2 linked regions of the Prochlorococcus marinus subsp. pastoris str. CCMP1986 genome follow. The protein of the gene in region 2 binds, or shares a complex with, the protein of the main gene of each other region. Links are inferred from orthologs where the notes say so. Each region holds a gene or a part of one and is shown on either strand. Other genes may lie near its edges. The genes, in order: TX50_RS01520 and TX50_RS00895.

Region 1 (3,295 bases), 120 kb from region 2 along the record:
AAGGCCTAAAAAACTACAGCAGTAATATAACTGCAATAGTTACAGTTTCAGATGATGGAGGTAGTAGTGGAGTTTTAAGAAAACAATTTGGAGTTCAACCTCCAGGAGATATCAGAAATTGTTTGGCAGCCTTATCAAATGAAGAACCAATATTAACAAGATTGTTTCAATACAGATTTTCTGGAGGTAGTGGATTAGAGGGACATAGTTTTGGCAATTTATTCTTATCTGCTTTAACAACAATTACGGGAAGTTTAGAAAAGGCGGTTCAGGCTTCCAGTAAAGTGTTGGCAGTACAAGGGCAAGTTTTGCCAGCAACAAATACAGATGTAATGCTTTGGGCAGAACTTGAAGACGGTGAGAAAATATTTGGTGAAAGTAAAATAAGTCAATCAAAAAAGGTGATTTCCAGGATTGGTTATCTGCCCGAAAATCCACCGGCTCTTCCTAGTGCTCTTGAAGCTATTAAAGAAGCAGACCTAATAATACTAGGTCCAGGAAGTCTTTATACTTCTTTGCTACCTAATTTACTGGTCCCTGAAATTGTAGATGCTCTTCTGAAAAGTAATGCTCCCAAAATCTACATAAGTAATTTGATGACTCAACCAGGGGAAACGGATAATCTTGACGTATATCAACACATCAAAGCAATAGAAAAGCAATTATCAAATTTTGGTGTAAAAAATCGAATATTTAATGCAATACTTTCTCAAATTAAATTTGAAAAGTCACCACTTGTTGATTACTACCAAAGTAGAGGTGCCATGCCAGTGATTTGTAACAAAGAAGAATTAATTTCAGAAGGATATTATGTCTTGCAAGCTCCCCTTTATTCAAGAAAGATAACTCCAACACTTAGACATGACCCCCGAAGACTTGCAAGGGCAGTAATGTTTATTAATAAAAAAATGAAGAAATTAAATTAATAAATTTTTTAATAAGCATCTTGTAATTCATAGAAGTCAGGTTGTATATAATCTTTTCTTAATGGCCATCCTCTCCAGTCTTCTGGCATTAAAAGTCTTGTGGGATTTGGATGATCAGCAAAATTGATTCCAAACATGTCATAGGTTTCCCTTTCTTGCCAATCACTTCCCTTGAAAATTTTATAAAGGCTAGGTACAGATAAATCTGAGTCTCTATTTAAAAAAACTTTTACTCTAATTTCTTTAATCTCTTTTATATCTTGAATATCTCCAAGTGAGATTAGATGGTAAAAACTTACGAGACATTTTCCTGGTCCTTCATCGTAACCTCCTTGACACTGAAGGTAGTTAAAGCCATAGCCTCTTAAAGTAGATATTGCTTCGTACAACTTTTCTGGTTTTACTGAAAGTATCTCAACACCTATATGATCATTCCCTAAAGATTCGTTTGTAATCCCATCTTGAGAAAGCTGATTACTTACTATTCCATTTTGTTTTACAATTTCTTCTGAAGATTCAGGTGAACTATTATTTTCCATTATTTTATTACTTCATCTATAGAATTTGTTTCATATATATTTTCACTACTTTCTTCTACCGGATTAAGTTTAGAAGATTCAATTGACTTTTCAGATTTTTTATTTAAATATTCACCAGTATTTTCTGAAAAAACAAGATTCATCTCATGATCTACAGTTAAATATCTATGAGTTTGTTCAGATTTATTCCTCTCAAGAATACTCTCATTAGCAACTTTCTTTCTTAATTTTATAACAGCATCAAAAATAGCTTCTGGTCTAGGGGGGCATCCAGGAAGGTACAAATCAACTGGGATTAATTTATCAACTCCTCTTACTGCTGTTGTTGAATCTGCACTAAACATTCCACCAGTTATGGTACAAGCTCCCATGGCAATGACATATTTTGGTTCTGGCATTTGTTCATACAACCTTACTAATGCTGGTGCCATTTTCATTGTGACTGTACCAGCAACAATTAGTAAGTCTGCTTGTCTTGGGGAGCTTCTAGGTACTAAGCCAAATCTATCAAAATCAAACCTAGACCCTATGAGTGCTGCAAATTCTATAAAACAGCATGCAGTTCCGTATAAAAGTGGCCATAGACTACTTAATCTAGCCCAGTTATGAAGATCATCTAAACTTGTCATTATGATATTTTCGCTCAAGTCAGTTGTGACTTGGGGGGCACCCAGAGGATTACAAGTTTCTTCTCTAAGCTCTCTTATTGCTTTTGGTGAAAGTGAATTGTTCAACTTTTTAACTCCATTCTAAAGCTCCTTTTCTCCAAGCGTAAGCAAGAGCAATTACTAATATTGTAATAAATATTAGAGCCTCAATAAATGCTAGTAGGCCTAGTCTATTGAATGCAACCGCCCAAGGATAAAGAAATACAGTTTCTACATCAAATATAACGAATACTAATGCAAACATGTAATATCTGATATTGAATTGAATCCAAGCCCCCCCTATAGGCTCCATCCCTGATTCGTAGGTGAGTTTTCTCTCTCCAGTTCTTCCTTTGGGAGAGACTATTAGGTTAGTAACTAAAGCTAAAATTGGGACTGCCGCAGCAATTATTAAAAAACCTAAAAAATATTCGTAGCCGGGTAATGAAAACATTTAAAAAAATTGTTGGAAAATTCGCTTAATTCAGCAAAATCTTTTAGAGTCTCTAAAGTTAAATACTAAATCGTGAGTGAAAACATTCAACCATCTTCTGAGGAAAACCAAATAGTTGAGGATTTAACAAATAAAGAATCTCCTGAAAAACTTCCAGAATTTAAAGATAAAGAGCTCATTACCAATTTAGAACAAAATAGATTCGAATGTAGAAGTTGTGGATACATTTATGATCCTATAGAAGGAAACAAGAAACTTAACATTCCTAAAAATACTCCTTTCTCGGCAATAGATGGAAATACTTTTGCTTGTCCAGTATGTAGAGCAGGTAAAAATTTATATAAAGATATAGGACCAAGAGAAAAACCTAGTGGTTTTGAAGAAAATTTAACTTATGGCTTTGGATTCAATAGTTTGCCACCTGGTCAGAAAAATATTTTAATATTTGGTGGTTTAGCATTTGCAGCTGCATGTTTCCTTTCTTTGTACTCTTTGCACTAAAATATATCCATGAAAAAATTTGTAACTAGCATTCCAAACCTTCTCCTAACATTTACACTTTGCTTTGTTTTAAGTAGTTGTTCTTCAACAGGTGTAAAAATGAGCGAGAGTAGTCCCTGGGAAACAATTCAATTTGAAGATCAGTCAAATGCATTAGATATAGATTTCATAGATAATAATCATGGATTTTTAGTTGGATCAAATAGGCTTATTATGGAATCTAATGAT
Region 2 (3,328 bases):
ATCAACACCTGATAACATCATTAGTTCCAACACAATTAAAAAGACTTTTATCTGAAAAAGATGGGGTTAATTGGTTAAAGATTTTTGATTTAATTTGGATTGGTGGTGCATCTATATCTAGTGAAACTTCTCGCAAGTGCAGACTAGAAAAAATAAATTTAGCACCTTGTTACGGATCAACTGAAACTGCTGCCATGGTTACGAGCCTAAAACCTAAGGAATTTTTAGAAGGGATTGATAATGTTGGAGAAATACTATGTGATATAAATTTAAGAATTAGTAAAAAGGGTTTAATCCAAATCAAATCAGAAAGAATAGGAATTGAATTGCTTGAAGCTTCTAAAACTAAAAATTTCAAAGATAAAAATGGTTGGTGGGAAAGCAGTGATTTGGGAGAAATCCAAGAACTGAATGATTCTTCTTATTTAAAATTTATTAGAAGAATAGATAATGCTTTTAATTCTGGAGGTGAAATAGTTTTTCCAGAAGTAATTAAATTACGATTAAGTAAATTTATCTTAAATGAAAAAATTCCAATAGAAAATTTTAAGATTTTTAATATACCTAATAAAGAATGGGGAAACAAAATTGAAATCAACATTGATTTTAAAAAACAAACTTCTAAAACAGATATTGAATATTCATTAAAAATATTAAAAAACTTTTCTAAAAATTGGCCAAGACATGAGAGACCTGAAGCTTGGATTATTGGTAAAAATCAATCAAATTATATTAAAAAATCTAATTTCATATTTGAAAAATAGTAACTCATGATAATTAACACTCTTTTAAATTCGTATTTATATTGGAAGCCTCTATCCACCTCTCCAGTTGATCAGGTAATTTAACTTTCAATTTTGAATCAACATCTAAAGAACAATGGATGATTTTTCCTTCAGCGACATTAATTTCATCCTTTAAAAAAAATGTATTTACTTGAAATAAGTGATTATTAATTTTTTTGGGGAATATCTTAATTGAAAGTAAATCGCCAATCTTAATAGGTGATAAAAAATTGGCTTCGCAATTAACTATGGGACATATAATTTGATTTTTATGGGAATTAGAATCGGGGAAAATATCCTGATGAGGAATACCATATATATCTATACTTTCTTCCCAACTTTCATGAGCCCATCTTAAAAGGTTGTGAAAATGTATCACTCCTGCAGAGTCACAATCACCAAACCTTACTTTCCTTTTTAAAATCAACCAATTTTTAGGTTTCATTAAAAGGTTTACCTGTCTACAGAACCCATAATGACGTCTATTGAGCCAAGGATTGCCATAATATCAGCTATTTTTGCTCCCTTTAGAATATGAGGCAATATTTGAAGATTATTTAAATCAGCAGCTCTAATTTTAAATCTCCATGGTGTAACTTCATTATTTCCTTGAATAAAAACTCCTATTTCACCTTTCCCAGATTCTAATCTTGTATATAATTCTCCATTAGGGATCTTAAAAGTAGGCGCAACTTTCTTAGCTACATATTGATAATCCATGCCAAATATTTCACTTTTTTTATCCTCTGTAGCCATGCGTTTAGCTTCTAAATTTTCTGTTGGGCCTCCAGGAATCATTTCGCAAGCTTGACGAATAATTTTTAATGATTGTCTCATTTCTTGAACTCTTACTCGATATCTGGCATAACAATCACCTTCTTTTTCGGAAGCAATTTCCCATTCAAAATCGTCATAACATTCATAACTATCAACTTTTCTCAAATCCCAAGAGACTCCAGAAGCCCTAAGCATTGGTCCAGAAAGTGACCAATTAATTGCTTGATCTCTTTCTATGGTTCCAAGACCTTCAATTCGTTTTTTGAATATAGGGTTATTTGTTATTAGTTTTTCATATTCATCAATCTTTGGAGCAAACCAATCACAAAAATCAATGCATTTTTCTAACCATCCGTAAGGTAAATCACAAGCTACACCTCCTATTCTAAAAAAATTATTATTTATCAATCTTTGTCCAGTAGCAGCTTCCCAAAGGTCATAAATCATTTCTCTTTCTCTAAAGATATAAAAGAATGGAGTTTGAGCTCCTACATCTGCTAGAAATGGACCTAGCCATAAAAGATGATTTGCAATTCTATTGAGCTCCAACATTAGAACTCTTATATAACTGGCCCTTTTTGGTACAACAATATTCGCCAATCTTTCTGGTGCATTTACTACAATAGCTTCATAAAACATTCCGGCTGCATAATCCATTCTGCTTACATAAGGTACATACATAACGTTTGTCCTGTTTTCAGCTATCTTTTCCATGCCTCTATGCAAATATCCTATTACGGGCTCACAATCTATTACGTTCTCGCCGTCAAGGGTTACAACTAACCTTAAAACTCCATGCATAGATGGATGATGAGGGCCAAAGTTGACCACCATCGGTTCTGTTCTAGTCTCTAGTTGAGCCATTAATAATTTAACCTCTATTTAAATCTTAGTAGAAAGTTATGCAAACTGACCTTTCTGATTCATCTTTATTCAATCATAAGTCAGTGATGACAGATGAAATTTTAGTTTCTGTAGATCAATATCCGTTAATATCAGACAATAAACTAACAGCGATAGATGCAACTTTAGGTGGTGGTGGACACTCATATCAATTATTAAAAAAATATCCTGATTTAAAAATAATTGGACTAGATCACGATCCATTCGCAAGACAGTCAGCATTTATAAAACTTGAAGAATTTAAATCGAGGATTGAAATATGTCCCTCAAATTTTGCGAACTTTGAGCCAAAAGAAAAAGTTTCTTTTGTAATAGCAGATCTTGGAGTCAATAGTAATCAGATAGATAATCCACAAAGAGGATTTAGTTTTCAAAAAGATGGGCCTTTAGATATGCGAATGAATCCGTTACTTGAGATGAATGCTGAGGACTTAATTGAGACTTTAAATGAAAAAGATCTGGCTGATTTAATTTTTAAATTTGGTGATGAAAGATTATCACGAAAGATTTCTAGGAGAATCAAAAAAGATTTACAAGAAAAAGGCAAATATTCGGGTACAAAAGATTTAGCTTATTCTATTGCTGGTTGTTTCCCACCCAAACAAAGATATCGAAAAATTCATCCTGCGACTAGAACATTCCAGGCACTAAGAATTGCTGTAAATAAAGAAATCGAAGCACTAGAAAGATTTTTAGAGCTTGCTCCAAACTGGCTATTACCTGGGGGAATAATTTCAATTATTAGCTTTCATTCAATAGAAGATCGGCTGGTGAAAAATTCTTTTAAGGGTGATGAAAGATTAAAAAATCTTACAAAAAAACCAATTACACCAAATGAAAAAGAAATTGAAAATAATAAAAGA

Evidence for each region.
Region 1: the proteins of TX50_RS00895 (region 2) and TX50_RS01520 are in contact, whole or in part, in a cryo-EM structure (PDB 6KHJ), measured with the Thermosynechococcus vestitus proteins. The link is inferred for Prochlorococcus marinus subsp. pastoris str. CCMP1986 from one-to-one orthologs. Residues at the interface, in WP_011057128.1 of Thermosynechococcus vestitus: Pro17, His18, His19, Pro20, Ser21, Met22, Val25, Arg27, Met29, Thr31, Ile38, Asp39, Cys40, Glu41, Pro42, Val43, Ile44, Gly45, Tyr46, Leu47, His48, Arg49, Gly50, Met51, Lys53, Ile54, Asn57, Arg58, Pro65, Tyr66; in WP_011056552.1 of Thermosynechococcus vestitus: Leu46, Met47, Tyr48, Thr50, Ala51, Cys52, Phe54, Ile55, Glu56, Ala58, Ala59, Ile61, Gly62, Ser63, Arg64, Phe65, Asn76, Pro78, Thr89, Thr91, Lys93, Met94, Ala97, Leu101, Met123, Phe124, Ser126, Asp127, Ser128, Tyr129.

Annotation. Positions count from the first base shown.
Region 1 is NC_005072.1:281,561-284,855, forward strand. What follows is about bases 333-3,295. They hold TX50_RS01520 (NADH dehydrogenase subunit K), read right to left. Parts: upstream 2,200-3,295; coding sequence 1,465-2,199; downstream 333-1,464. Other genes in these bases: TX50_RS01510 (gluconeogenesis factor YvcK family protein), read left to right, coding at 333-926; TX50_RS01515 (NAD(P)H-quinone oxidoreductase subunit J), read right to left, coding at 935-1,465; TX50_RS01525 (NAD(P)H-quinone oxidoreductase subunit 3), read right to left, coding at 2,204-2,566; TX50_RS01530 (rubredoxin), read left to right, coding at 2,639-3,067; TX50_RS01535 (photosynthesis system II assembly factor Ycf48), read left to right, coding at 3,077-3,295. Also shown: more of TX50_RS01510, read left to right, coding at 1-332. UniProt on the Escherichia coli protein: NDH-1 shuttles electrons from NADH, via FMN and iron-sulfur (Fe-S) centers, to quinones in the respiratory chain. The immediate electron acceptor for the enzyme in this species is ubiquinone.
Region 2 is NC_005072.1:165,023-168,350, reverse strand. What follows is about bases 333-3,328. They hold TX50_RS00895 (NAD(P)H-quinone oxidoreductase subunit H), read right to left. Parts: upstream 2,427-3,328; coding sequence 1,239-2,426; downstream 333-1,238. Other genes in these bases: rsmH (16S rRNA (cytosine(1402)-N(4))-methyltransferase RsmH), read left to right, coding at 2,465-3,328; TX50_RS00900 (acyl-CoA thioesterase), read right to left, coding at 778-1,230; TX50_RS00905 (AMP-binding protein), read left to right, coding at 333-764. In the rest of the region: more of TX50_RS00905, read left to right, coding at 1-332.